DNA from 4 places in the Duganella sp. Root198D2 genome. Region 1 is predicted to be linked to each of the others. Evidence: predicted binding sites of a transcription regulator. Region 1 holds the regulator's gene; each other region holds the start of a gene.

The links. The regulator sigma-54, encoded in region 1, starts transcription at its own class of promoters, with help from an activator protein. The targets are predictions, from matches to a motif close to TGGCANGNAANCTGCTTT.
Positions count from the first base shown of each region.
Region 2: the regulator sigma-54 is predicted to act here: its motif matches at 3,723-3,740, upstream of ASE26_RS17620 (PEP-CTERM sorting domain-containing protein).
Region 3: the regulator sigma-54 is predicted to act here: its motif matches at 3,713-3,730, upstream of pepA (flocculation-associated PEP-CTERM protein PepA).
Region 4: the regulator sigma-54 is predicted to act here: its motif matches at 2,124-2,141, upstream of ASE26_RS03655 (PEP-CTERM sorting domain-containing protein).

Region 1 covers NZ_LMIC01000049.1:90,091-97,180, forward strand. The annotation lists gene ASE26_RS25860 (cation:proton antiporter) at 1-121, opposite strand, end outside; gene ASE26_RS25865 (SIS domain-containing protein) at 204-1,202, shown strand; gene ASE26_RS25870 (HAD family hydrolase) at 1,202-1,738, shown strand; gene lptC (LPS export ABC transporter periplasmic protein LptC) at 1,750-2,349, shown strand; gene lptA (lipopolysaccharide transport periplasmic protein LptA) at 2,363-2,950, shown strand; gene lptB (LPS export ABC transporter ATP-binding protein) at 2,953-3,708, shown strand; gene ASE26_RS25890 (RNA polymerase factor sigma-54) at 3,717-5,216, shown strand; gene hpf (ribosome hibernation-promoting factor, HPF/YfiA family) at 5,289-5,648, shown strand; gene ASE26_RS25900 (enoyl-CoA hydratase/isomerase family protein) at 5,724-6,809, shown strand; gene ASE26_RS25905 (Lrp/AsnC family transcriptional regulator) at 6,806-7,090, shown strand, end outside.
Region 2 covers NZ_LMIC01000021.1:23,374-30,463, forward strand. The annotation lists gene ASE26_RS17605 (pitrilysin family protein) at 1-1,649, shown strand, start outside; gene ASE26_RS17610 (SRPBCC family protein) at 1,687-2,634, opposite strand; gene ASE26_RS17615 (helix-turn-helix transcriptional regulator) at 2,627-2,983, opposite strand; gene ASE26_RS17620 (PEP-CTERM sorting domain-containing protein) at 3,115-3,687, opposite strand; gene ASE26_RS17625 (outer membrane beta-barrel protein) at 3,903-4,493, opposite strand; tRNA gene ASE26_RS17630 (tRNA-Phe) at 4,655-4,730, opposite strand; gene ASE26_RS17635 (FAD-dependent monooxygenase) at 4,806-6,011, shown strand; gene ASE26_RS17640 (thioredoxin fold domain-containing protein) at 6,023-6,745, shown strand; gene ASE26_RS17645 ((2Fe-2S)-binding protein) at 6,783-7,090, shown strand, end outside.
Region 3 covers NZ_LMIC01000003.1:43,427-50,516, reverse strand. The annotation lists gene ASE26_RS05285 (lytic transglycosylase domain-containing protein) at 1-284, shown strand, start outside; gene ASE26_RS05280 (GMC oxidoreductase) at 297-1,922, shown strand; gene ASE26_RS05275 (SDR family oxidoreductase) at 1,909-2,703, shown strand; gene pepA (flocculation-associated PEP-CTERM protein PepA) at 2,744-3,637, opposite strand; gene ASE26_RS05265 (glycosyltransferase) at 3,796-5,007, opposite strand; gene ASE26_RS05260 (molybdopterin biosynthesis protein MoeY) at 5,020-6,075, opposite strand; gene ASE26_RS05255 (ThiF family adenylyltransferase) at 6,072-6,944, opposite strand; gene prsT (XrtA/PEP-CTERM system TPR-repeat protein PrsT) at 6,950-7,090, opposite strand, start outside.
Region 4 covers NZ_LMIC01000002.1:163,252-170,341, reverse strand. The annotation lists gene ASE26_RS03660 (hypothetical protein) at 1-1,378, opposite strand, end outside; gene ASE26_RS03655 (PEP-CTERM sorting domain-containing protein) at 1,461-2,084, opposite strand; gene ASE26_RS03650 (hypothetical protein) at 2,287-3,273, opposite strand; gene ASE26_RS03645 (hypothetical protein) at 3,320-4,930, shown strand; gene ASE26_RS03640 (DUF6445 family protein) at 4,939-5,592, opposite strand; gene ASE26_RS03635 (EAL domain-containing protein) at 5,683-6,465, opposite strand; gene ASE26_RS03630 (pseudouridine synthase) at 6,582-7,090, shown strand, end outside.

The DNA.
Region 1 (7,090 bases):
CCAGCAGGATGCCGACAGCCAGGTAACCCAGCATTGGCGGCAGGTGCATCATGCGGAAGGCAACGACGCCGAGGACGGCGCTGCCGAGGAGGAGGAGGGTCAGTTCAAGGGGGGAGAACATCCGTTGTTTGTTTTGTCTGGCAAGTTTTTTGCTTATCTAATTCGGCTATACTTCGGGCATGAGTTTAACCCATGAAAAAACAATGCTGAAATCTTTTGATGCCAAGACCGCAACACGCGCGCTGGAACTGGCGCGCGAGGCCCTGCAGATCGAAACGGACGCCCTGGCAGCGCTGAATGCGCGCCTGGCTACCGACGAGACCGTGGGCCAGGCTGTGTCCTTGTTGCTGCAATGCAAGGGCCGCGTCGTGGTGTCGGGCATCGGCAAGTCCGGCCATATCGGCCGCAAGATTGCAGCAACGCTGGCGTCCACCGGCACCCCGGCCCTGTTCGTGCATCCGGCCGAAGCCGCGCACGGCGACCTGGGCATGGTGACGCCGGAAGACGTGGTAATTGCCATTTCCTATTCCGGCGAAGCGGCTGAGCTGATGGCCATCCTGCCCGTGGTCAAGCGCATGGGCGGCCACGTGATTGCCATGACCGGCAAGCCCCAGTCGAGCCTGGCCAAGCTGGCCGACGTGCACCTGGACGTGTCAGTGGCCAAGGAAGCCTGCCCGATGAACCTGGCGCCGACCGCCTCCACCACCGTCACGCTGGCGCTGGGCGATGCGATTGCCGTGGCCCTGCTCGACCTGCGCGGCTTCAAGGAAGAAGATTTCGCCCGCTCCCACCCTGGTGGCGCATTGGGACGCCGCCTGCTGACGCATGTGCGCGACGTGATGCGCAAGGACGGCGCCATCCCGGCCGTGGGCATGGAGACGCGCCTGCCGGACGCGCTGCTGGAAATCACCCAGAAGGGCATGGGCATGACCGCCATCGTCGATGCCGGCAACAAGCCGGTCGGCGTATTCACCGACGGCGACCTGCGCCGCATGATCGAGAAGGTGCAGGACTTCACCAAGGTCGTGATCAAGGACGTGATGCACCTGAACCCGCGCAGCATCGGCCCCGACCAGCTGGCAGTGGATGCGGTGGCGGTGATGGAAGAATTCCGCATCAACCAGATGCTGGTGGTGGATCACGACGGCACGCTGGTTGGCGCGCTGCATATCCACGACCTGACCCGCGCCAAGGTGATCTGATGGCGTTCAAACGCGAAGACCTCGTGGCCCGCGCAGCCAAGGTGCGCCTCTTCATCTTCGACGTGGACGGCGTGCTGACCGATGGCAGCCTGACCTACGGCGCCGACGGTGAAATGGTCAAAACCTTCAACGTGCACGACGGCCTGGGCATCAAGCTGCTGCAGGAAGCCGGCATCAAGACCGCAATCATCAGCGCGCGGCGCACGCCGATCGTGCTGGCGCGCGCCAAGGACCTGGGCATCGATTACGTGCACCAGGGCGGCCACGACAAACTGACACCGTTCAAGGCCCTGTTGGCCGAACTGGCCCTGGCCGAAGAACAGGTCGCCTTCATCGGCGACGACGTGGTCGACTTGCCGCTGTTGAGCCGCGTAGGCTTCGCAGTCAGCGTGCCGAATGGCCGCCAGGAAGCGCAGCAGCGGTCCCACTACATCACTGAAGCTGCGGGTGGCCGCGGCGCGGTGCGCGAGGCCTGCGAATTCGTGCTGCGTGCAACGGGCAGCTATGACCGCGTGATGGCGCAGTTCCTGGTGTAAGGGAGCCGGCAATGCGTAACCAGAGGATCGCCCACCGCTTCCGCCTTTCGCTCGGCATGATTTTCGTGCTGCTGGCGGCGCTCGGCAGCTTCTACCTGCTCGAGTTGCTGAACCGTGCGGACGAACAGATGCAGGCCGATAAACGTTTGAACGAGCCGGACTACATCATCCATAACTTCTCTTTCGTGCGCATGTCGAAAGATGGCAAGCCGAGCTATATCATCGCCGGCGACAAGCTGACGCATCGCCCGATCGACGATTCGTCCGAGGTCGACAACCCGCGTGTGCGCAGCCTGGCCGGCGGGAAGCCGCCAATGGAGATCGTGGCAAAAACGGCGCGCGTGGAAGACGCCAACAGCCGCGTCACCCTGAACGGCAACGTCACCATCGACCGCGCCGCCGCGCCGGACGCGCAACTGCTGCACCTGGAATCGGACAAGCTGGTGATCTTCCCGGACGAAGACCGCATGGAAACCGACCAGCCGGTGAAGCTGCGCCTGGGGAATACCACCGCCTCGGCCAACAGCATGCGCGCCAACAATGCGACGCGCGAAATGCATCTGGCCGGCAATGGCACGCTGCAGCTTCCCCCCAGGGCTGCAGACCAATAACTGAGGAATGACTATGAAACGACTACTCTTGTCGGCAGCATTGCTGCTGGGAGTCGCGGCTCCGGCGCTGGCCGAGAAAGCCGACTCTTACAAGCCGACCAATATCAGCTATGGCTCGATGGATATCGACGACGTCAAGCAGGTCACCATCCTGCTGGGCGGCGTCAAGCTGACGCGCGGCACGCTGACCATGACGGCGGAGCGCGCCTACGTCAAGCAGACGCCGGAAGGCTACCAGCAGGTGACCCTGTTCGGCGACGGCAAGAAAGCCACCTTCCGCCAGAAGCGCGACGGTGCCGGCGACCAGTGGGTGGAAGGCGATGCCGACCGTATCGAATACGAAGAACAGGTTGAGCTGGTGAAGATGTTCAACAAGGCCACCATCCGCCGCCTGGAAGGCGGCAAGCAGAACGATGAAGTGCAGGGCGAGTTCATCTCCTACGACAGCCGCAAGGAGTTCTTCAGCGTGCGCAATACCGCGAGCGGCGAGAGCAAGCCGGGCGGCGGCCGCGGCACCATGGTGATCCAGCCGACCCGCACCGAACCGCCGGCAACGCCGCCAGCGGCTCAGCCAACCACCCCGCCAGCGGAGAAGAAGTAAGCATGCAAGCAAATACCTGCGCCAGCACGCTGGTCGTGCGCGGCCTCCAGAAAACCTATGGCAAGCGCCAGGTGGTGCACGACGTTTCGCTGCAAGTCGATTGCGGCGAAGTGGTGGGGCTGCTCGGCCCTAATGGCGCCGGCAAGACCACGTCGTTCTACATGATCGTGGGCCTGGTGGCCTCCGATGCCGGCACCATCGATATCGGCGGCACCGACGTATCGAGCCTGCCGATCCACAAACGCGCCACGCTGGGCCTGTCCTACCTGCCGCAGGAAGCTTCGGTTTTCCGCAAGATGACGGTGGAGGAAAATATCCGTGCCGTACTGGAAATCCAGAAGGTCGACGGCAAGCCGCTGCCCAAGGCCGAGATCAACCAGCGCCTGGAAGCGCTGCTGGCTGACTTGCAGATCGAGAAGCTGCGCGAAAACCCGGCCTTGTCCCTGTCCGGTGGCGAGCGCCGCCGCGTGGAAATTGCCCGCGCCCTGGCGACCAACCCGCGCTTCGTGCTGCTGGACGAGCCGTTTGCCGGCGTCGACCCGATCGCCGTGATCGAAATCCAACGTATTGTGCGTTTCCTGAAGGAGCGCAATATCGGCGTCCTGATCACAGACCATAATGTGCGGGAGACCCTCGGCATTTGCGACCGCGCCTACATCATCAACCAAGGCGCCGTGCTGGCTTCGGGCCGCCCGGACGACATCATTGCCAACGAATCCGTACGCCGTGTCTACCTCGGCGAACACTTCCGCATGTAAGCGAGGCCATGAAACAAACACTGCAACTGCGAACCTCGCAACACCTGGCGCTGACGCCGCAGCTGCAACAATCCATCCGCCTGCTGCAGCTGTCCACGCTGGAGCTGCACCAGGAGTTGGAACAGCTGCTTGGCGACAATCCCATGCTGGAGCGCCTCGACGATCCGCTCGACCACTCGGTACGCCTGCTGGCCGATGGCGCCATCAGCCAGGGCAACGGCAATGGCACCGAAGCGCCCGCCGCGCCCGCCCCTGAAGGCGGGCAAGGCGAGGGCGGCGACGCCCCGGCTGCCGCTGCCGACGGCGAAGGTTATGAAGGCGGCGACAGCGAAAATGCCGGCAACGGCAGCGACGACGGCGACTGGAGCTCCAGCTCCGGCAGCAAATCCGCCGACGACGAAGACAGCCGCCCGCAGCTGGAAGCTTCCGGCTGCACCCTGCGTGAACACCTGCTGGAGCAGATGCGCGTCACCGTGCAGGAGCCGCGCGACCGCGCGCTGATGGAACTGATCATCGACGCGCTGGACGACAACGGCTACCTGGAAGAAGCGCTGGAAGAAATCCACGAGCGCCTGCCGCCCGAACTGGAAATCGAGCTGGACGACCTGCGCTGCAGCCTGGTGCTGCTGCAAAGTTTCGACCCCGCCGGCGTCGCGGCACGCAATGCCTCCGAATGCCTGGCGCTGCAGATCAAGCGCATGCCCGGCGTGCCGCTGGTGACGCGCCGCATGGCGCTGACCATCGTCGAGAAGCACCTGACCTGGTTCGCCCAGCGCGAGTTCACCAAGCTGAAGAAAGCCCTCGACTGCGACGACGAAGACTTGCGTGAAGCACAGTGCGTGATCCGCCAGTGCAACCCGCATCCGGGTGCCGAATTCGCGTCTGGCGAGTCCGACTACGTGGTGCCGGACGTGATCGTGAAGAAGGGCCGCAGCGGCTGGCTGGTCACACTGAATAACGACGTGGTGCCGCGCCTGCGCGTGAACGCGCTGTACGCCAACCTGCTCAAGCAAGGCAAGAGCGAATCGCAGATGAATGGCCAGCTGCAGGAAGCCAAGTGGCTGATCAAGAATATGCGCCAGCGTTTCGACACGATCCTGCGCGTTGCGGAAGCGATAGTAGAAAGACAAAAGAACTTTTTCAGTCATGGCGCAGTGGCCATGAGACCCCTTGTGTTGCGTGAAATTGCTGATACACTGGGACTACACGAGAGCACTATTTCTCGCGTAACAACTCAAAAATATATGCTCACCCCACATGGCATGTTTGAGTTGAAATATTTCTTTGGTAGCCACGTCGCGACCGAAGCTGGGGGTGAAGCTTCTTCGACAGCGATACGGGCACTGATCGTGCAATTGACAGGAGCAGAAGACCCGAAAAATCCTTTATCCGACAGTAAGATTGCGGACATGCTGGGAGAACAAGGCATGGTGATTGCGCGACGGACTGTTGCCAAATATCGAGAAGCGTTGAAAATCCCTCCGGTAAGCCTCCGCAAATCTTTGTAGTGCAGTGCATGGGTTCCTCTGTGCGTTTCGGCGTGCACGAACTCGAGAGCGACATCATCTTTAGGAGTGTGTATGAATCTCACCATCAGTGGACATCATGTCGAAGTGACCCCAGCCATCCGCGAGTACGTGCAGAACAAGCTGGAACGCGTCAAGCGCCATTTCGATCAAGTAATTGATATTGCTGTCATCCTGACTGTAGATAACCTCACCGAGAAAGAGAAGCGCCAGAAAGCGGAAATCAACCTGCGCATGTCTGGCAAAACCGTGTACGTCGAAAGCCTGTCGCAAGACCTCTACGCCGCCATCGACACCCTGATTGATAAACTGGATCGCCAGGTCATGAAATACAAAGACCGCGTGCAGAACCACAATCATGCGGCCATCAAGCATTTCCCGGATACGTACGAAGCACCACCCACCGCCGTGTAAAGGAGCGGCCGTGTAGCACACCAAAGGGCGCAATTGGCGCCCTTTTTTGCGGCCAGTGTGCGTTAAAATATTTGCATGAGCGAACACGTCCACACCCATCTCTCCAACGGTACCGGCTTTATCACGCTGGACCGCCCGAAGGCCCTCAATTCACTCTCCCTCGACATGGTGCGCGCGATGACGCAGGCGCTGCTTGCGTGGCGCGACGATGCGTCCGTGGCGGCAGTCGTGTTGCGCAGCAGCAGCGAGCGCGCGCTGTGCGCGGGCGGCGACATCCGCTTCTTCCACGACGTCGGCCGCGCCAACACGCAAGGCGACAGCGCACTGCTGGAAGACTTCTTCACCGAAGAATATGCGCTAAACCATTTAATCCATTTCTATCCCAAGCCATATGTGGCGCTGATGGACGGTGTGGTGATGGGCGGCGGCATGGGCATCGCACAGGGCGGGCCTGACTGCGGCGTGCGCATCGTCACCGGCCGCACCAAGATGGCGATGCCGGAAGTGAATATCGGCCTGTTCCCGGATGTAGGCGGCAGCCATTTCCTGTCGCATGCGCCGGGGCAGCTTGGCATGTGGCTGGGCCTCACCGGCCTGACGGTCGGCGCTGCCGATGCGCTGTACCTCGACCTGGCTGATTACTTCGTGCCGGAGACGGAACTGGCCGGTCTGGCCGCGCTGCTCGAATCCACGCCCGGCAAATCGCTGCGCGACGCGATTGCCGTTTATGCCGGCCCGCATAACGCCTTCGCCGGCGACAGCGAGCTGGAAGAGCAGCGCGCTTTGATCGACAAGCATTTCTCGGCAGGCTCGGTGCCGGCCATCATGCAATCGCTGCGCGGCGACAGTACGCCATTCGCGCAGAAATCGCTGAAGGCAATGGAGCTGCGCTCGCCGCTGATGATGAGCGTGACCCACGAACTGCTGAAGCGCGGTGCAGCGCTAGGGGTGCCAGACTGCTTGCGCATGGAACGCAATCTGGTGCGCCGCAACTTCGAGCATGGCGAAATTTTCGAAGGCGTGCGGGCGCTGGTGATCGACAAGGACAACCAGCCGAAGTGGAATCCCGCGACCCTGGCCGAAGTTACGCCCGCAATGGTGGAGCGCTTCTTCGAGCCATGCTGGCCGGCCTGGGCGCACCCCCTGCGGCATCTCGCATGAGGGAGTTGGACCGGATCGACCGCAGCATCCTCAATATCCTGCAAGAGGATGCCAGTACGCCGCTGCGAGAGATCGCCGAGCGCGTGCATTCATCGGTCGCAACCTGCCAGCGCCGCATCGAAAGGCTGCGTAGCGACGGCGTGCTGGTGAAGGCCGTCGCGCTGGTCGACCGCGCATTGGCCGGGCGGCCGCTGACGGTGTTCGTGTCGGTCGAACTGGAGAAGCAGAATACCGACATCCTCAAGCAGTTCGAGCATCGCATGCGCTCCGAGCCCGAGGTG
Region 2 (7,090 bases), on a different contig from region 1:
AGCGCGCCAAAGCTTCGATCGCCAAAGACATCGACCAGACCGTCAACGACACCGCCCGTTTCACCATCGCCCTGACTTCGGCGCAAGCCGCCGGCGACTGGCGCCTGTTCCACCAGCGCCGCGACCAGGTCGAGAAAATCGATGTGGCAGCAGTGCAGGCGGTTGCGCTGAAATACCTGAAACCTGCGAACCGCACCCTGGCGCGCTTCATTCCTACCGAAGGGGCGGACCGCACCGAAGTGCCGAAGACGCCTGACGTGGCAGCACTGGTCAAGGACTACAAAGGCCGTGCAGCGGTGGCACAGGGCGAAGTGTTTGACCCGAGCCCGGACAACATCGAGAAGCGCACCCAGCGTTCAGTACTGGCCAACGGCATGAAGCTGGCGCTGCTGCCAAAGAGCACCAAGGGCAACACTGTCAGCGCATCGATCCAGCTGCGCATGGGAACGGCCGAGAACCTGGCGGGCAAGGCCATCATCGGCGACCTGACCGCATCGTTGCTGTTGAGCGGTACCGAGCGACTGTCGCGCCAGGAAGTCAAGGATGCGCTGGATAAGCTGAAGGCAAACGTGAACGTCAACGGTGGCGCGGAAGGCGTGACGGTCAACCTGACCACCACGCGCGACAACCTGGCGGCAGCACTGGACTTGCTGGGCGAATCGCTGATGAAACCGGCGCTGACGGCGAAAGACTTCTCCGAGCAGCAGCGCGATATGATCTCCGGCACCGAGCAGCAACTGACCGAGCCGCAGCCACTGGCCAGCAACGCGATGCGGCGCCTGACCAATACTTTCCCGGCCGGCCACCCGCATCACACCATGACCCTGCCGGAGCAGTTGGCGGAACAAAAGGCTGCGACGCTGGAGCAAGTCAAAGCCTTCCACAAAGCCTACTATGGCGCCGGTAACGCGACCCTGTCCGTGGTTGGCGACTTCGACATCGCCGCAGTGCAGGCGCAGGCAGCCAGGCTGTTCGGCAACTGGAAGGCGGAGCAGCCGTACGTCCGCATCGCCAGCGAAATGAAGCAGGTGGCAGGCCAGGCCATCTCGCTGGAGACTCCGGACAAAGCCAACTCGGTCCTGTTCGCGATCCAGCCAGTGCCGATGAAGGATGATGCCGCGGCCTACCCGGCCCTGCTGATGGGTAACTACATGCTTGGCGGCGGCGCCTTGCGCAGCCGTTTGGCCGACCGCATCCGCCAGAAAGAAGGCCTGTCGTATGGCGTGGGCTCGCAGCTGTCGGTGCCGTCGCGCGATCCGGCCGGCCTGTGGCTGGCCTTCGCGATCAGCGCGCCGCAAAACACCGCCAAGGTAGAAGCTGCGCTGCGTGAGGAACTGTCCAAGGCGCTCAAGGACGGTTTCACCGACGCTGAACTGGCCGATGCCAAGAAAGCCTGGCTGCAATCGCAGCAAGTGGGCCGTACCGGTGACGCCAGCCTGGCTGGGCGCCTGGCGAGCTACCTGAGCTTCGAGCGCACCATGGCCTTCGAGAAGGACCTGGAAGCCAAAGTCAGTGCGTTGACCGTAGCACAGGTGAACGAGGCACTGCGCGCTCACTTGAAGCCGGAAGCGGTTTCGGTGATCAAGGCCGGTGACTTTGCCAAAGCCGCAGCCGGTGCAGCCGGTGCGGCGCCAGCCTCCAAGCCGTAATTGAAGTTCCCCGCCGCTTCGCGCGGCGGGTCTCCCCTTAAGCGCCGAGCAGCGCCTCGAGCTTGTCGAAGGATCCGCTCCAGCCCTGCGTCATGCTGGCGCGGTGCTCGAGGAAGGCCGCCAGTTCGGCCGCCGTCGCTTTGCCTTCCACTTCCCACGTTACCGTCACCCGGGTGCGATTCGGCGCTTCGGCAGCGAATTGCACCGTGGTTCGCATGGTTTCCGGCCATACCGGCGCCATTGGATGGCGCGCGATGTTTTCGTTCTCGTCGCAGAATTGCTGGGTGTAGACCAGCAGGTCGGGGCGGCGGATCTCTTCGTAATGGGCGCGGCCATACATGGTGATGGCCGCATTGCTCATGCAGTACAGCGATGCGCCGCCGGAGCGAATGTCTGCGCGCAGGAAGCGCATCTCCATGCCGGTAGGCGGAAGCCAGCGGGCCAGGTGCTCGGGCTTGGTCCACATGTCGAACACGGTTGCCAGCGGCGCCTCGAAGCTGCGGTTGATGACGAACTTGTCCTGGTCCGCCAGGCGCTTGCCCAGGTATTCGGCCAGGCGGTCCCAGGTCGAATCGCCATTGGCGTGGCGGATGAACTGGCGGGTCTGGGCGGCAGCTTGCGCATCGGCCAGGGCCATGGTCATGTCCATGCGGGTCTTGCCATCCACCTCTTCAAACAGGACGGTGACGCGGAACAGCGGCGGCGTGTCTTCGGTGGCGCCGTGGTCGTAGACCAGCTTATGCAGCGGCTCCACCACGTGATAGGTGGTCATGTTGGGGAAGTCGGTGCCGTCCGGGCCGTGCATGGTGTAGCGCCAGGTTCCGCCGACGCGCAGGTCCTTGCTGTCCGTGGTCAGCGTGAAGCCGCGCGGCCCCCACCATTGCGCCACTTGGGCTGGATCGTTCCACGCATCCCAGACTGCCTGCACGGGCGCGTCATAGCTGCGGATAATGCGAATCTCATTCGGGGCAGTGAATTCAGGCATTTTCATCTCCTTCAGGTGGGTTTTTTGCAGTGACGGTTTTCAGGTAGGCCTCGAGGCGGTCGAAACTTTCTTCCCAGAACCCGCGGTATTGCTCCATCCAGCCGGCGGCGTCCTTCAGCCCTTGGCCATTGATCTTGCACGAGCGCCATTGCGCCTTGCGCGTCTTGGTGATGAGGCCGGCCTTTTCGAGCACCTGCAAATGTTTGGTGATAGCAGGCAAGCTCATCTCGTCCAGGAAAGGCTCGGCCAGGTCGGAAACATTGGCCTCTCCCAGCGACAGCCGCGCAAGCATGGCGCGCCGGGTCGGGTCTGCCAGCGCAGAAAAGGTTTGGCTGAGAGGATCTTGCATCGAATTTCACCAATCGATTAATTAACTGATTGGTTTAATATAGGCCGGAGAAGGGATGGCGTCAAGCGCGTCCTGTCCCGGAAAGAAAAACGCCGATCGTGAGGATCGGCGTTTTCAGGGGGGGCTTCGGCTTACGACTTGCGTGGCTTGCGGCGCGCAATGGCAATGCCTGCCAGGCCCAGCGACAGCAGCAGCATGCTGGCTGGTTCCGGGATGTCATTCGGCGTGGTGGTGTTGCTGAAGGAGAAGCTCAGGTCATTGAATTCGAAGGGGCCGTTGTACAGGTCTTCGAAGCTCACCAGCGTGGTGTTGGGAAGCCAGTTGCCCTGCACGCGTGCGTGGAACGAGCCATCTTGGTTGCGGCCGGCCAACCCGGTGAAATAGTCCGAATTGGTGTTGTTGACGTGCAGGCGGAAGACGAGTTCGCTACCCACGGCAAAGCTGCCCAGGTCCACAGTCGCGCCAATGGCCGAGCCATGATTATTGAACAGGAAAATGTCGTTGCCCGCGATGCCGTCATTGGTGACGAGGTACAGGTCATTGCTGTACGAAGCGGAATTGCCCTCGTAGCGCGCGACAATATTGGCGGTGCTGCCAACCAGCACAGGATTGCCTTCGGTGCCGGTGGTGGCGATCGGGAAGGCAAAGGCTGACAGCGGGGCGATCAGTGCGATGGCAGCCAGGAGCTGGCGAAGAAGTTTCATTGAGAATCCCAAGGGTTGACAAAGACTCAACAGGATTAGCACAAATCATGCCATAGCAACAATATTGTTGGTTTCGCTTGTAGTTACAAGCGGTTACGCCTTGTTTTACTAGTGAAATTCATTGCCTGGATGGCAATGTGTAAAATTTCCCGACAAAAACAAAAATGCCACACGAAGGTGGCATTTTTAGCTCCAGGACAAGCTTCGTGCAGGCCTTAGAAATAGTAATTGCCCGAGATGCCAACGTGCTCGGCTTTCACTTCCACGGGACGGAAACGGCTCTTGACGTCGAACTTCTCATTCACGTAACGCACTTTAATGCTCGCTTGCGGCGAGAACATATACTCCGCCTCTACCAGGCCGCTCAGGGTGTTGTCGAACTTCACGTCGTCGATATCGGCCACACCGCTTCCGCTCAGCTTGGCGCCCGATACATAGCGCAGGCCGGTGCCGATCTTCCATTGCTGGTTGATGTGATAGAAGGCCATGGCTTCTACCGGGACGCGCTGGAACGTCAGGCTGCCATTTTGCGCGGACTGCTCGTCCACGTGGAAGTTGACGCTGGTTTGCGCGGAAAACTGCTCATTGATGCGGAATTCCAGGCCAGCGGTGAAGTACACGCCGGAGCCGGCTTTGATGCTGGCCGTGTCGCCGTTGGTGTACTCGGCGGTGGCCAGTTTGTCGCCGCCGGTGCTGGCGCCGATGCCGACAAAGCCGCGAACGGTCTTGGCCGGGGCGGCAACTTCCTGGGCGAACGAAGACGAGGCGATTGCCAGCGCGGCGAGGGCGAATACAGCTTTTTTCATGCTTTTGATCTCTTGTTGAAAAACTTGCTAAGGGGAAATATAAACGCGAGATGGTATCATCTTGATACCTTCTTAAAATGCGCTAATTCTCACCAAATCAAAAGCCATTGCACAAAACAAAAACGCCGATCGCAAGGATCGGCGTTTTTACTTTTTATTCTTGGTGGCCCGGGGCGGAATCGAACCACCGACACAAGGATTTTCAATCCTCTGCTCTACCAACTGAGCTACCAGGCCAAGAGGCAGCATTATAGCAGGCAATCCTTGGTATGCAATAGCCTTTTTCTGTTGTGGGAAAGTTATAATGCGCGCATGAACAAGCCCACGCATCACCATATGCAGACTGCGGTCTGCATCGTTGGCAATGGCGCCATTGCCAAGACGGCCGCCCTGGCGTTTGCCCAGTCCGGATTGAGTGTGACCTTGCTGGCGCCGGCTCCGCCGCCGGCCCGCCCGGACGAGGCGAGCTGGGACGTCCGCGTGTTCGCCCTCAACCACACTGCCCACCGCCTGCTTGATTCCCTGAAAGTGTGGGGCGCGATGGATCAGGCGCGTATTGCCCCGGTCGACGCCATGCTGGTCAATGGCGACGGCAGCAAAGCCGGTGCGCTGAACTTCGATGCCTACGGCGCCCACACCGGCACATTGTGCTGGATCGTGGAGGACCGCAACCTGAACCAGGCGCTGGATGCCGCGCTGCGTTTCGCCCAGAACGTGCATTTCGTGCACGGCCAAGCGGTCGCGCTGAAACACGACGAGCAGGGCGCGGTGATCACCATGGACGATGGTTCCCACCTGGGCGCCTCGCTGGTGGTTGGCGCCGACGGCGCCCAGTCCTGGGTGCGCGGCCAGTGCGATATCGGCCTCGATTACCGCCCGTACAACCAGAGCGGCGTGGTGTCCAACTTCGCTTGCGAACTGCCGCACCACGGCGTTGCGCACCAGTGGTTTACTGGCGAGCAGGGCATCGTGGCCCTGCTGCCGCTGCCGGGCAACCAGGTTTCGCTGGTGTGGTCTGCGCCGGACACACTGGCCGATTCCCTGTGCCGCGAAGGCGCCACTGCGCTGGCCGAACGGCTGGCCGCCTTTGCCCATGAAAAGCTGGGCAAGCTGGCGCCGCTGCAGCCGGAAGTGGTCAAGGCCTTCCCGCTGCGGCTGATGCGCCCGCATTCGATGGTGGCGCCGCGCGTGGCCCTGGTGGGTGATGCTGCCCACGTGGTGCACCCGCTGGCCGGCCACGGCATGAACCTGGGCTTCGGCGATGTGCAGGAATTGGTGAAAGCCGTGGCGGAACGGGAAGAGCACCGTTCCATCGGCGATGACCGCGTGCTGGCGCGCTATGCCCGTGCACGCAAGGAAGAAGTCAGCCTGATGCTGGCCACAACGGATGGACTGGAGCGACTGTTCGGCACCGATCTCGAACCGGTGCGCGCAGTGCGTAATTTCGGGCTAAACTTGCTGGATAAATTGCCGGGCGTAAAGCGCCGGCTGATCTCACATGCCCTCGGAAAGCTGTAAGCGGAGAACCTATGAAGAAGAGTAAGCTGGTTTTGGCAATGGCCTCGGTCATGCTGATGTCCTGTGCGGATGCGCAGAATGGAAAAGAAGAAGCGCAAGTGCGCAAAGCCCTGGCCGAGCGCCTGAACGGCGTCAAGATCGACTCCATCAGGAAGGCCCCGATCCCCGGGATGTATGAAGTGGCGATCGGCAATGAGCTGCGCTACACCGACCCGACCGGCCGCTACCTGCTGGAAGGCCACATCCTTGACCTGCAGACCCGCACCGACCTGACCCAGGCCCGCATCGATGACCTGAACAAGATCAAGTTCGACGAACTGCCTTTCGAACTGGCGCTGAAGTCCGTCAAGGGCAACGGCAAGCGCGTGATGGCGATTTTCGAAGATCCGAACTGCGGCTATTGCAAGCGCTTCCGCCAGACGACCCTGGCCAGTACGGATAACGTGACCGTGTACACCTTCCTGTACAACATCCTGTCGCCGGATTCGTTCACCAAGTCGCAGAACATCTGGTGCTCGTCCGACCGCAATAAGGCTTGGGACGACTGGATGTTGAACGGCAAGGCAGCGCCGGCAGCGCCGAATGGCTGCACTTCGCCTAACGACAAGGTACTGGCCCTGGGCCAGAAAATGAGCATCAATGGCACGCCGGCGATCTTCTTCGCTGACGGTAGCCGCATTGCAGGAGCCGTTGACCAGCGTGCGCTGGAAGCAAAGTTCGCCACCATTAAGTAAAAATGCGGGTTCAGGTCCAACTAACTAGGGAGCTGGCATGGTCACATTGAACATCAACGGGCGCGACGTGCAAGTCGACGCCGATCCTTCCACGCCCATCCTGTGGGCCTTGCGCGATAACCTCAATATGACCGGCACCAAGTTTGGCTGCGGCATGGCGATGTGCGGTGCGTGCACGGTGCACCTGGAAGGGCAGGCGATCCGTTCCTGCGTGACGCCGATTTCGGCGGCGGTGGGGCAGAAGATCAGCACCATCGAAGCCATGTCAGCCGACAAGGTGGGCAAGGCGGTGCAGGATGCCTGGGTCAAGCACGATGTGCCGCAATGTGGCTACTGCCAGAGTGG
Region 3 (7,090 bases), on a different contig from region 1:
GTTTTTGCGTGCTCGACGCCTTCAATCCTGAGCAGAACCTGCGCGGCGGCCTGGCTTACCTGCGCTGGCTGCTGGCGCGCTACAGCGGCGACGTCACGCTGGCCACGGCCGCCTACAATGCCGGCGAGCAGGCGGTCGACCAGTATGGCGGCGTGCCGCCCTACGATGAAACGCGCGCCTACGTACGGCGCATCGGGAAACTGTACGGCAAATCCAGCCATCCCGTTACGGCAGCAGCACCGGAACGCTGCGTGCACCGCATAGCAATTCGCGCACGCCGATGATATGCTTGCCCGATGGAATGGGACGCGATCATCATCGGCACCGGCATGGGCGGCGCGCCGCTTGGCTATGCGCTGGCAAAGGCCGGGCAGCGCGTGCTGTTCCTTGAAAAAGGCAAGTCCCATCTGCAGCCGGGCGCGCTGACCAACAGTTACGCCGAAACGCATTTTGCCGCGCCGGCCGCGCCGGGCCCGCAGCACCGCGCCACGCTGCAGCGCGCCGGCCGCTACAGCGATACCATCCGCACCAACGCCGGCCCGCGCATCCAGCATTTCGTGCCCTTCATCGGCAGCGGCACCGGCGGTTCCAGTGCCCTGTACGGCATGGTGCTGGAGCGTTTTTTTCCTTCTGATTTCGCGCCGCGCGCCCAGCATCCGGAGGCGGCAGACGCCGACTTGCCGGAATCCTGGCCAATCGCCTACCAGGCGCTGCTGCCGCATTACGAGGAAGCAGAGCGACTGTTCCGCGTGCGCGGTACGCCGGACCCGCTGCGCCATGAGCGACTGGGCGACTGGGCCGCGCACTTCCGCGCGCCGCCGGCGCTGACGCCCGCGGCCGGCGAACTGTTCGCGTTCTTTGCGCAGCGCGCGCTGCACCCCTACCGCCTGCCGCTGGCCTGCGAATTTGTCGACGGCTGCGACGCCTGCCAGGGCTACCTGTGCGACCGCCGGTGCAAGAACGACGCCAGCCGCGTCTGCCTGGAGCCGGCCCTGTCGCAGCATGGCGCCACGCTGATGGATGAATGTGAAGTGGTGCAGCTGGAAGCCACGCACGAGGCCGTGACGGGCGTGGTATGCGAGCAGCGCGGCCAGCGCCTGACCTTGCGCAGCAAGCGGGTGTTCCTGGCTGCCGGCGCGCTGGAAACGCCACGCCTGCTGCTACAGTCGGCCTCCCCGTACTGGCCAAAAGGCCTGGCTAACTCTTCCGGCCTGGTGGGGCGCAACCTGATGCGCCACCACATCGACCTGTACGTGATCAAGCCGAAAACGCCGGCCGGTTTCGACAACCGCCAAAAGGAATTCGGCTTTAATGATTTCTACCAGCGCGACGGCCAGAAGCTCGGCTCGGTCCAATCCTTCGGCCGCCTGCCGCCGGTGCCGGTGCTGGCGGCGTCGATGGAAGACGATATCCGGCAAGGCGCCCTGCCCTGGCTGGCGCCCCTGTTCAAGCTGGCGCAGCCGGTAATGAAGCCCATCCTCAGGCAATTCGTGCACGAGCGCCTGGTGCTGGCCACCACGCTGGAAGACTTGCCGTATGCCGACAACCGCGTCACGCCAGCCAGCGGCGATGCCCGGCTGGCACTCGAGTACCGCGTACGTCCGCATGCTGCGGCACGCATCGATGCCATGCGCCGGCTGATGAAGGACGCGCTCAGGCCTTACGCCTTTGACCTGGTGAAACAGGCCGGCAATAACCAGCGCATTGCCCACGTCTGCGGCACCTGCCGCTTCGGCAGCGATGCGCGCAGCAGCGTGCTCGATGCCAACAACCGCGCCCACGGCCTGTCCAACCTGTACGTGGTGGATGGCTCCTTCTTCCCGTCCAGCGGCGGGACCAATCCCAGCCTGACGATTGCCGCCAACGCCCTGCGCGTGGCGCGCCACCTGACGGGAAAAGGAATCTACGATGATCAAGCTTGAAGATTTGCGCGGCCACTGGGCGCTGGTAACGGGCGCCTCGGGCGGCATCGGCGCCGAATTCGCGCGCGAACTGGCGCGCAACGGCGTCAACGTGGTGCTGGTGGGACGGCGCGCAGAACGCCTGCAGGAACTGGCGCAGCGCGTCGAGCAGGAGCTGGGCGCCAGGGCCGAAGTGGTACGCGTCGACCTCGCCAAACCAGGCGCGGTGGCCCATGTCAAGGAGCGCCTCGACGCGGTTGGCATCCGCATCCGCCTGCTGTGCAATATCGCCGGCATGGGGCGCTGGAACCGCCTCGAACACTGGGAGCTCAATGACTACCGCGACATGATCGAGGTCAACAACAGCGCCATGGTGGAAATGTGCTACCACTTCCTGCCCGACCTGGCATCGCATGCGGGCAGCGCGGTGATCAATGTCTCGTCGCAGGCCAGCTACCAGCCGGTGCCGTACATGGCGGTGTACGCCGCCTCGAAGGCCTTCGTGCAAAGCTTCAGCCAGGCCCTGCACGGCGAATGGAAGGAGCGCGGCATCCTGGTGCAGACCCTGGTGCCGGGACCCACCGACACCGAATTCGACGCCAAGGCCGGCGCTTACGCCAGCGCCCTGGCCACGCGCGGCAGCACGGCCGAAGTAGTGAAAGCTTCGCTGGCGGGCCTGGCCAAGGGCGACCCGGTGGTAGCCTCGATCAAGGGCACGTACAAGCAGCGCTTCTTCGCCGGCCTGTTCCCGCACAGCATGGTGATCCGCGAAGTGGGCAAGATGTTCAAGCCGCCACAATAAAAAAACCGCGCCGAAGCGCGGTTCCCGGAAGCATCGCGGCTTAGGCGCGGCGACGCAGGCGAGCCAGACCCAGCAGGCCAATGCCCATCAACAGCATGGTGCCTGGTTCCGGCACGCGGGTGAAGCGGTTCGAGCCATCAACCTTGAACAGGATGTCGTTGCGGGCCACCACTTCGGTGCCGAACGGGTCGCCGTTGTTGCTCGAACCGTTGCGGTGGAAGCCGGTGGTGGTCGAGGTGTCAGCCGGATAGTTCAGGCTCGACTGGAAGTCGATGCCGAACAGCAGGCTGGTCACGCCTTCCAGGTAGTTGGCGTCGATGAAGTCGGTCGGCGACAGCAGGCCTGCGTGCAGGCGGGCGGAACCCTGGCCGTTATTCGGTGCCAGCAGCTGGAACACGGACGAGTTGGAATCGATGGTCAACAGGGCGATCATGATGCCGTCGTCGAAGCCGACGCCAGTCGCGGTATTGGCGTTCTGGTTGGTATCGAAGTAGATCGCGACCTGGTTCTGGCCTGGCGCCAGGTTGAAGTTGGCGGTGGCGGTGCCGCCTGGGCCTGGCACGACGCTGGACACGACTTCGGTCATGCGGGCAGCGATGGTGATCTCGAACAGGCCGTCAGCCGAACCGTTCGCTTCGCCGTCCAGGCGGCCGCCCAGCGATGGGCTGCCGGTGCCGCCAGCCTTGCCGACCAGGGTGGCCTGGTACAGGAATTCGAAAGTGGAGCCAACTTGCAGCGGGGAACCGAAGGGGCCGATGCCCTTGGCCAGGCCGCTGCCGGTTTCAGCCCAGTCCAGCGAATTGACATTGGTCGCCAGGACATTGGTGCCGTCCTTGATGGTGAATGGGGTGATCACATCTGCCTGGGCTGCACCAGCAGCGAACAGCAGGCTGGCTGCAGTAGCGAGCGGGAGCAGTTTGCGGAAAATCTTCATTGTTTTGACTCCTGAGTTAAGGGGCTGTTTTGACCTTTTGCTGCTCTCCGGCCTCGCAGCGGGCACATACTCCTATGAGCAATAGTTGTGCCAGTCACCCGGTTCCCATAGAAATCAATAACTTGCAAGATTACTGTTAGTACCATGTTGGTATTAACTTATGTCGTTGTAAGGATTTTCGACAGTAACTTGCTAAAAGATTCCGACGACCGATAGTTACCGAATATGACCATCAGTTGGCGCGCGGCAGCGCTCGCGGCCGGCGTGGCCAGCAAGCCTTCCACGGCCTGCCGCAGCGCCGCCTCATCGAAGCGGTCGGCCCGCAGCAGCGCTCCGGCACCGGCCGCGACAATTCCCTGCATATTCAGGAACTGGTCGAGGTTGCCGGCAATGCCCACCAGCGGCACGCCGGCCGCCAGCGCCTGGTGGCTGGTCGGGCTGCCGCCGTTGCAGATCACCAGCGCGGCGCGGCGCGCCGCCTCTTCGCCCGGCAGGAAGTCGGCCACGCGCGCGTTGTCCGGCACCGCATCGAGCTTGACCATGCCCACGGTGGCGGCCAGCACCGTCAGCGGCAAGCCGGCCAGCGCGCGCAGCACGCCGGGCAGCAAGGCGCCATGGCCCGAGCTGCCCACGGTCACGTACACCAGCGGACGCCCGGCCGGCAACTGGTCCCACCAGTTTGGCAGCGGCAGCGGCGGCGACCACAGCACGGGGCCGATGAAGGCGTGGTTGGCGGGCAGGTCGTGCGGCGGGAACAGTTCCGGCACATCGGCGTACAAGGTGTAGTCGGCATCGGTATACACCCGGTTCAGGTCCCAGCCCAGCGACGGCAGGCCATGCCGGCGCCGCACCTTGTTGAGCGGAATGGTGTGCAGTGCAAATGCCAGCGGGCGCGCCAGCTTGAACAGCGCATTGGCCAGCGGGATCGGCAGGAAGCGTGTCAGCGGCAGGCTGGGCACGATGTATTCCTGCTCCACGAAGGGGCTCCAGTAGGCATTGATCAGCGAGACATAGGGCACGCCGGCCAGGCGCGCGCTGATCGACAGCGACAGGCGGAAGTCGCCCACCACCACATCGGGCCGGACCTGGCGCAGCAGTTGCAGGTCTTCTTCCACATAGCCGGCCAGCGTCGCCGCGTCATACACCGGCTTGCCATCCGCCAGCGCCTGCAGGAATTGCTGGTTCGGGATGCTGTGGATGGTCCAGCGCACCAGGTCCGCGCCTTCGAAGCAAAAGCCGTAACGGTCGGCACAGGCAAAGTGCACTTCGTACTCGGTACGGTCGAGGCTGGCCGACAGCGCCAGCGGGCGGCCGACGTGCGCCAGCGTGACGGCTTCGGCAACGAACAGGATTTTCTTGCGCTGCATCATGGGCCGCCCGGCCTATTTCATCAGCTCGGCCAGCGGCTTGCGCAGCGAGCGCGCCGTGGGCGCCTTGCCGGCGCCGAGGCGGCCCATGAAGACCGCGGTTTCCGGCGCGGCGCCGATCACGCCGGTGAGCTGGCCATACAGGCGGCGCGCCGACTCCTGCAGCTTGTCGAGGCGGGTGAAGCGCAGTGCATGGCGCACATAGCGGCCGAAAATCAGCGGAGTCATTTCCGGCTGCATGTGCAGGCCGAGCGTGGTCAGGGTCAGCCAGAAGCGCTGGGTGGCGCGGCCGGCGGCCACGTAATCGTCGATGCCGGCCGGCGCGCGGCTGGCACGGATCACGAAGTGGGCGGCGCAGGCCATGCCGGGCAGCAGGTCCATCTGCAGGCGCGGGGCCCAGGTGCCCATCAGGGTATTCATGGTGTTGACCCGCTGCCAGCTCGCCATCGCCCACTTCATCAGGGCCAGGGTGCCGTGGTCGACGCCCAGCGCCTGGTCCGGCACCTTGTCCGGGCTGTGCGTCTTGCCCCAGTCGATGATGCTGCGGTGGACCTCGTACGCTTCCGGCATGGTCAGGCGCAGCTTGGCGTTGTTGAACATCAGCCGCGCCGCCGCCCAGCGGCCGCCGAAGCCTTCGATCCACTGCACCTGGTGCGCCGGACCGACCGCCGCTTCCAGCGCCTGCTTTTCCTGCGCGCTCAGCGGCCGCGTGCTGAGCGGGCGGCGCTGCACGCTGCGCGTGGTGATCGCCGCCAGCAACGGGCTGGGCTTGATGGCGGCATCAGGCGTGAAGCGCACATCGAACACGGGGTGGGTATCCGGGCTGTCGCCGCGCCGCAGCGCATCGGCGCGCAGGCCATGGCCGCTGGCGGCCAGCGCCATGGTTTCCAGCATGGCGCCCACGGCGACCTGGCTCGGATGCCCGTCCAGGTCGTACACCACGTGCTCGCGCGTGTCGTGGCAGTGCACGGCCACATGGTCCGGCGCCAGGATTTCGAAGCGCCACACCTGCGTGTTGTCGCCGCTGGGGGCCCAGCGCGCCAGGTCCAGGATCTGTTCGATGGTAGTCATGATTGGGCCATTTTCGCAAAGGCGCGCTTGCCGATCATGATGGCCAGGCGCTGGATCGGGTTGTTGTTGCCGCCGGGGCGCCAGGTGCGCACCAGCTGGTTGCGGTAGGCATCGAACTGCATGCCGTGCGGCGCCGCCCGCACATCGCCGCGCCCGAGCAGGATCTTGAGCGCTTCGGTGGCGGCGATGCCGGCGCACAGCTGGCAAGCCATGATGGTCGACGGCCCGCGCCGTTCGGCGAAATTGACGGCCGACGGCACCACCAGGTAGGGCCGGTGCAGGCCGGCCGGCGCCAGCCCGACCACAAAGCGGATCGCCTTGTCGCTTTCGGGCAGCTGGCCCCAGCCGAAATACTCTTCAAACGTCATCCGGCCCGGCAGGAAGTTCAGCAGCGCCGCGCCCATGCCCAGCGGCGCCACGGTGGTGGCCGGGATGCCGCGCGCGGCGCACAGGGCGAAGGTCTGCTGGCGGATGTCGAAGGCGAAGAAGTCGAGGCTGTCGATGTAAATGTCGACGCCGTCGAAAAATGCCTCGAGGTTGCCGGCATTGATTCCGTCCGGGAAGGTCTTGATCTCGAGTTCGGGATTGACGTCGCGCGCCATGCGCGCCATCACGTCGATCTTCGGCAAGCCGCGCGTCGATTGCATGGCGCCGACCTGGCGGTTGAAGTTGGCCAGGTCGAATTTGTCGAAGTCGGCAATGTGGAAGGAGCCGACGCCCAGGCGTACCAGGGTCATCAGGTGCACGCCGCCGACGCCGCCGGCGCCGGCAATGGCCACCCGCTTGCCGCGCAGGCTGGCCTGCTCGGCTTCGGTGACCCAGCCGATATTGCGGGCAAAGGCCTTGCTGTAGATGAAGGGGTCGCTCATCGCGCTTAACTGCCGTTCAGGACTTTCAGCAAAGCAATGGCATCGTCCAGGTGCGGGAACGAGGTGCCGGCAGCCACCAGTTTTTCCAGCTCCACCCGGGCGCCCTTCTTGTCGCCCGACTGGCTGAGCGCAACCGCCAGGTGGTA
Region 4 (7,090 bases), on a different contig from region 1:
CGCCTTGGGCATTGGTCAGCGCCACCACGAGTGGCGCGGGCAGCAGGTTGCCGGCCGGGCCGCTCTGGTTGTTGCCCGACACGAGCCGGAGCCCGCCGGCTGCCGCCAGCCGGGTCAGCGTGGTGCTGGTGGTCGCCCGGTTGCCGGCGCGGTCGGTGACCGTGGCCTGGATGGTGTTGGCGCCGGGACTGAGCGGCACTTCGCGTGCCGTAAAGCTTCGGTTCAGCACTTCGGCGCTGATGCCGTTGACGGTGACGGTAGCCTGCTGCGGATTGACGGTGCCGACCACGATGTCGTTGACCATGCCGCTGACGGTGACGCTGGCGGCATTGGTGCTGCCGTTGGCGGACGGCGAGTAAATTTCGATTTTCGGTGCGGTGGTGTCGAGCGTGACCAGGATGCTGCTGGTGGTGGTGCTGCCGCCGCTATTGGTGGCGACGGCCGTGATGGTGTTGGGCCCCTCATTGAGCGGAACGGAGGCGTTGAAGCTGGTGCCGCTGAGAATGGCGGCGATGCCGTTCAGCGTGACCTGGGCGGCCGGGTCGCCGACCTTGCCCGAGACGGTGACCACCGGCGTGTTCAGGTAGGCTCCGCTGGCCGGCGCGGTGATCTCGACGCTGGTGGCGGTGCCGGTGATCGCTACGCTGAGCACGCTGGAATACACCGCCTGGCTGTAGCCGGGGAAACTGCCGGCCACGCGATAGCGCACGGTACCGGGCGCGTTTTCAAGGATGGTGCTGAGCAGGCTGTAGATCTTGTCGGCAGCTTGCGCATCGCCTTCCGCACCGTCGTCGTGCAACTGGCCCAGGTTCGCCAGCACCGCGCCGTCGCCATCGATTTTCTGCAGCACGAGGGAAGTGGGCGGGACTTCGGACTCGACGCTGGCGCTGGCCAGGCCGATCACAGCGGCGCCGGCCGGGGTGCTGGCGACGCTGAAGCTGGCGGCCGTGATCTTGGGAGCGCCGCTTGCACCCGTTACCGCCAGCGTAAGCGGGGCCGAGAGGGTGCGCTTGATTTCGCGCTTGTAGGCGGCCGAGACCTGGAAGCGCACGCTGCCTGCATTCGCCTCGTTGAGCTGCATGTCCAGCGTGTACAACTGGTCGTTTGCAATGGCGTCGCCTTGCCGCCCATCGTCATGCAGCACGCCGACGATGCTCTGCACGCTGCCGTCGGCGTTCAGCCGCTGCACATTGGCACTGCCTGCAATGTAATTCGGATCGCTGATCGCCACGACGACCTTGACGGTGGCCGGCATGGCTGCCGCGATGCTGGCAGGGCTAAGCACGGGCGTGCCGAGGCTGCCGGCCGCGGCCTGGCCGGACAGCAGGGCTGCCCCCGCCAGCACGGCCGTATGGATCGCAGAATAAACGATTCTCATGCTTGCTCCTTGGCGCATCCGCGACGGGCGCGGGCGCAATGCTTTGCTTCAGATGGATTGCCGGAATTCGCCCGCAAGGGCTTCAGGGGTGACGGAACTTGCTGCGTCGGCGCAGGATGAGGGCCAGCCCGCCAAGGACCAGTGCCAGGCTGGCCGGCTCAGGCAGGTCGGTGGCCGGGGTAGTGACGCTGAGGTCGTCGAGCAGGAACGAAAAGCCGTCCGCTGCGGCGCTGATTTCGAGGCGGGCGATCAGGTCGCCGGCAGCGGCAATGCTCAACAGCTCGTTCGCGACGCTGCCCGGATCGCCCGTGCCGTCAGCCGCATTGCTCAGGAAAGCAGAGCTGGTTTGTGCGAGCAGCCTGTTGCTGCTGTCGTAGGCGGACATTGTCAGTCCGCTCAAATAAGTAAAGTAGCCCGACACGGCTTGGGCCGGGGTGGCAAACGTGATGACGATAGGACCGCCGTCGTCAAGGAGGGCGTTGGTTCCCGAATGGGGTGGAAAAGAGAATTCGTTAAGGCTGACGCCGCTTTTCAGGATAGTCGCATGCGTGAACTGCAAGCCGCTGTACTGGCTGGTCAGGCTTGTGCTGTCGGCAAAGGAATCGAAGCTGTAGGACAAGGTACCCGCCGAACTGCCGGCCATGGCGCCGAGCCAGGCAAGGCCGGCCGTAAGCAGTTTTCCCACATTGAGGATGCGCTTGTTCATACCAGATCCCTAAGAATTGATTTTGCGTGCTGGGAGCCTTAAGCAGAAGTTATGCCAGATTGATAAGTATTTGATTGAAAAGAAGTCGTTTGACTTTCATTGTTTAATTTGTAAGATCAAACGACACTTGCTTTCAAATCGACCGTTAGGGTAAACGCGGAATTGCGCACGCCCGCATTCAAGCGGGCTTGCGCGGCCTGCTTTAGTTTGACGTCACGTGCGTGCACGTCCAGGAAACATTTGAAGCGATCCAGGTCTTCTTCCAGTCAATAGCAGATTGCTCGCGGCAAGCCTGCTCCGAGGAAAACTTCGTATCTTCATAGCGCTGATAAATATAGCCATCAAGCGGACGCCACACAGCACCGTACCAGTAATCTTTTGGATTGATAACGTTGCTGAATTGCTCTACAGGTCGATTCGCTGAGGTGTCTTTATAGTCGACCACAGTTGATCCATCCGTGTTGAGGGAGCGAATCCAAAGCGATTTGCTCTGGTTTCCCACGCTGTCAACCGGCGTGCAGATGCGCACCTTGGTCGTCGAAAATCCCATGGGCAAGGTCATGCAGAAATACGGATTGGGGGCACCGGCGACCACAGACCATTCAGCAGTCGCGGTGTAATCGGGTGTCGGATCGCAATAGTGCGCGAATGCGCCAGCGCGGAACGCCTCGCTATAGCCGGTTGTGCGCAAGCCCGAGAAGAGGACGCCTGAGGAGTTGGTTGACGTCGGCAGTTCGCTCTTGTTCGCGACAGAAATGCACTCTTTAAATGCGTTGTTATCCGCGCCGTAGGCAACGCCGAGGGGCGCCATATTTGCGTCGAGATGGAACTTCCAAAGACTCTGCCTTACCAGGCGGCCGCTGGCGTCAATGCGCTGCAACTGGATGATCCTGGTATTCGTGACGCTTTGTGATTTGCCATTGGTCACAAATGGATAGGATTCTTCGGCTTTGATAATCAGGGTTGCCGTTGCCAGCGAGCCGTCATTTGACGACAGTGGGATCGTCTGATCGGTCTGGATAAAATTCTTGAATGCTTGACTCGCGTTGATGGAGGCAACTACAGGGGGCGCAGGGGTTGTGGGAGTCAGAGGCGCGCCCGTCCCGTTAGAACTGTTTGTTGTGCCGCCACCGCCGCCACATGCACAAAGTGTCGCAAGAATAATCGCTGATACAGTAAATCGTTTCATAGGGTTCCAGAAAAAGTTTTGTCTTGGCGGCAATGATCATAAGACTATGTTGCTTATTTTGCAAGTAACACCGGATCGCAATCCACGAGAATTTTCTTTGTGGCAATATATCGTTTTTAGCAATCCGATTACCGTCATGCGAAATTTTGGAAATACAGTCCTGTTCTGCGCCGCTCTTTTGGGCGCAACGGCGTCTTATGCCGCTCCCAGATTCAAAACTGAGGCTTCACAATTAAGCGCTCAGAAAAGGGAACTGCTTTCCGAGACAATGAAAGTGCTGGACGACTGGAGCGGTGAGAACGAGAAGCTGGTTGCCGCAGGTGTGATGATCGACAGTTTGATCAAATCCGATCCGGACTTCCTGCCGATCTATATCGAGAAAGCCCGCCTGGCCATCATGCGCGGGGCGACCGGCACCAATGATTTCAAGAAGGCCAATCGCGACGCGCTGGCAATCATTGCCGAGGTGCAGAAGAAAGACCCGTCTTACCCCAAGTCCTACGTGCTGGCTGGCCATGCCTTCTTGAATGTTGAAGATTTTGAGAGTGCGAGAAAATCGCTTGAGCGTGCCGAACGTATCGGAACTTCGGACCCTTGGCTCTACAATAATTTCGCCGATTTGTACGGCCGCATGAGGCAATACGACAAGGCGCTCGCCTATGCAAAAAAGGCCTTGATCCAATCGAAAGATAACGGCAAGGCCCTGGTGTCGGCTATTGCCTTCATCAGTGATTTTTCGGGATTCACCGGCCATCCGGTGCGTAGTACCGATATTTCGCAGCTGCTGTTTGATTCGTTCAAGGATCCTGAGCAGCGCATGCGCATCGCTGTCAGGCTGACGGGCGCCTACCACGGGACGCCGGAAGTCCTGGACCATGCGTATGAGATTATTGAACGGCAGCGGAAAGAAACGCCGGGGCTGGAATCCGCGGATCTTGCATTGGCAGAGTGGTTTCTGGCAAAGGGCTACTGGAAGACCCAGAACATGATCGGGATTTATGATCCGAAGCTCAGTGCTGCGGCCGACAAGATCCTGGATGCCGTCAAGCCGTCCCAATCCGCCAATGGCCGGATCTTTACCGGAAAATTTGCTATCGCCCTTGGTAACGGTGACATCGGCAAAGCCAGTGAATTGCTGAAGGCCGGCGAGGCGGGCGATGTGCCGCGAAGCCGTGTAATGGCGGGCAAGTCATTAATGATGTGGCTGAAGTCGGATTACGCCGAAGTGATCAAGATTGAAGAGGGCCTGGCAGACAGTGAACCGGACTTCGCGAATGAATCCCTGCTGGTCGCCGCCTATTCCCGCCTCGGCCGTAAAGACATGCAGGCGGCTTATTACAAGCGGCAACTGGAGCGAAATCCCAGCGCGTGGACCCTTGGGAACTATTCGCATTTCCTGCTGTTTTTCATGCATGATATAGACGGTGCGATTGTCTACGGCGAAAAGGCCTTGAAGGAAATGAAGTACCCGATGGCGTCGAACACTACATCGCTCGCCTATCTCATGAAAGCGTCGACACTGAAACGTGCAGGGAATGCGGCGGCCGCCAGGAAACATGTGGACCAGGCGAAAGCCATCGGCTTTGACGAAGGCTATGTCTTCCAGTATTGCGACACTTATTGCGCCGATATCCAGAGTTTGTTGACCCGGCCTTAGCCCGCACCTCAGGCCATCCAGAAGAAAACAGCCGTTAGGCGTTTATCCAGATGGTCGAAGCCGAAATACCCGGTCGCTGAATGCACCAGGTTCGCCTTGTACAGCAGGATGCGGTTGAAGCGATTCTCAACCCGCACGTCTTCCTGCCAGGCGTCGGGCGGCAGGCCCTTCACCTTCAGCGCTTCGCGCAGGTTGGCGTGCGGCGGCATGCACAGGTTGCCGCCCAGCGTGCCGTTTGGCTGGCGCTGGCGGTAGAACGAGGTGCCGCAATCCGGATCGGGATCAGGCGTGAGGTAGATCACGCAGGCGTAGCGGCATAGCTTGGTCGAATCGGTGTGCGGACGTGCGCCGGAATCCGGCATGCCTACCAGCTGGGCGTAGTTGTGATTGAGCGATGTGCCCTGGGGCGTCGCTTCCTGCCACAGGCGCTTGGCGCCGGTCATCTTCTTCACCCACGTTTCCACGAATTCGATCTCGGGTGGCGTGAGTGCGTTCGGCGTGCGCTTGCCGGGCCAGGGTTCGTTGGCGTAGGGGGCGCCGAGTTCCCAGTAGTCCTGGTTGTAGCAGCGCTGTGAGATTTCCTGGGCATTGGGCAGGAAGTCGTCCTGCACCCAATAGTCACGGCCTAATTGGGGTTTGCGGTAGGGGATGATCGGCAGCATGGCGTAGAGCGTAGCAAGAAAACAGCGATTTAACGGATTCTTAACGCCCCCGCTGTGTTCAGATTGATACGTTACGGGACGATGCCGGCATCAGGCCGCCAGGCGGTCGCCTGCGCGCCTGGCGTTGTCCTGCACCAGCACCCGGGCGCCGCTACGTGCGGCGGCTTCGCGCAGGGCAGGAGTATCGTCCTTGACCAGGATTTCCACGTTCAAGGCGGCGGCCCGCGCCAGGACGTGCGTCAATTCGGCGGTGCCGGTGCCGTGCAGGCTGGCGATGCGCACCGCATCCACACGGGCGTGGCCGAACACGGAGGGCAGCTGGGCCGCGGTGGCCACTTTCACCGAAATGCGGAAGCCGTTGCGTCGATAGTTGTCGGCCACGTAGTTCAGCATCCAGTTCTGGCGCGCGTTCACGGCCGGCAATTGCAGTACGATCTGTCCGAGCGGAAGCCCGAGCGAGTCGAGGATGCGCCGGAATGCCATGCCATGGTTGCTGCTGACGGCGCTGAGCAGGCGGTCGTGAACGTTCAGGTGAAGGGGGCGCGTGCCCGGCTCTTCGCCGCGGAAGAAGTTGATGGCGTGCAGCGTGCGGCACAGGCGGTCCAGCGCTACGGATTCGTCGTCGCTGGCGGCGCCATCGAGGTAGGTCCAGACGGGCAGGCCGCAGTCCTCTTCCGTCACGCCGCGCACACGGCCGGCATAAGCGGTGACTGTGCCGCTGCCCAGTTCCCGGATAGGCAGGAAGGTGCTACCCAGCCAGCAGTTGAAGATATGGCCCTGAACTTCACCGTCGCCGCTTAGGCGCAGGCTGCCGGAGGGAGTCCCGCCTGTCGCAAGACGCTCCAGGTAGGCATTCAAGGCTGGGTAGCTCATCGCAGGCTCCTCGGGGTAACGTGGGAGCCCAGTCTACGCCGCGGCCGCCGCACAAGTGAACGAAGGTTTCGGCATATCCAACTGCGTCTGCCGCATGTGGGAGAATACCGCCTGCAATGAAACAGAATCCCCTGACAGAAATCTACCGCGACGATTGGCTGCTGGCAGTGCACAAACCGGCCGGCCTGCTGGTGCATCGCAGCCCGATCGATCCGCATGAAACCGAATTCGCCTTGCAGTATGCGCGCGAGATGAATGGCGGCGAGTATGTGTACGCCGTGCATCGGCTGGACCGGCCCACCTCCGGCTTGCTGGTGTTCGCGCGCGACCAACAGACGGCCAGCGTGCTTGGTAAGGCGTTCATGGCCGGCGCAGTACACAAACGCTACCTCGCCATGGTGCGCGGCTGGGCGCCGGACGACGGTATCATCGACCATCCGCTGCGCGAAGAACCGGAAGACCGCCGCTGCAAGGACGAGGAAGCGCCGATTCGCGAGGCGGTGACGCGTTTCCGCCGCCTGGCGACGACCGAGATCCCGGTCGCCATTGAAGGCTACAGCAGCAGCCGTTACAGCCTGGTGGAGCTATTTCCTGAAACCGGCCGCCGCCACCAGTTGCGGCGCCA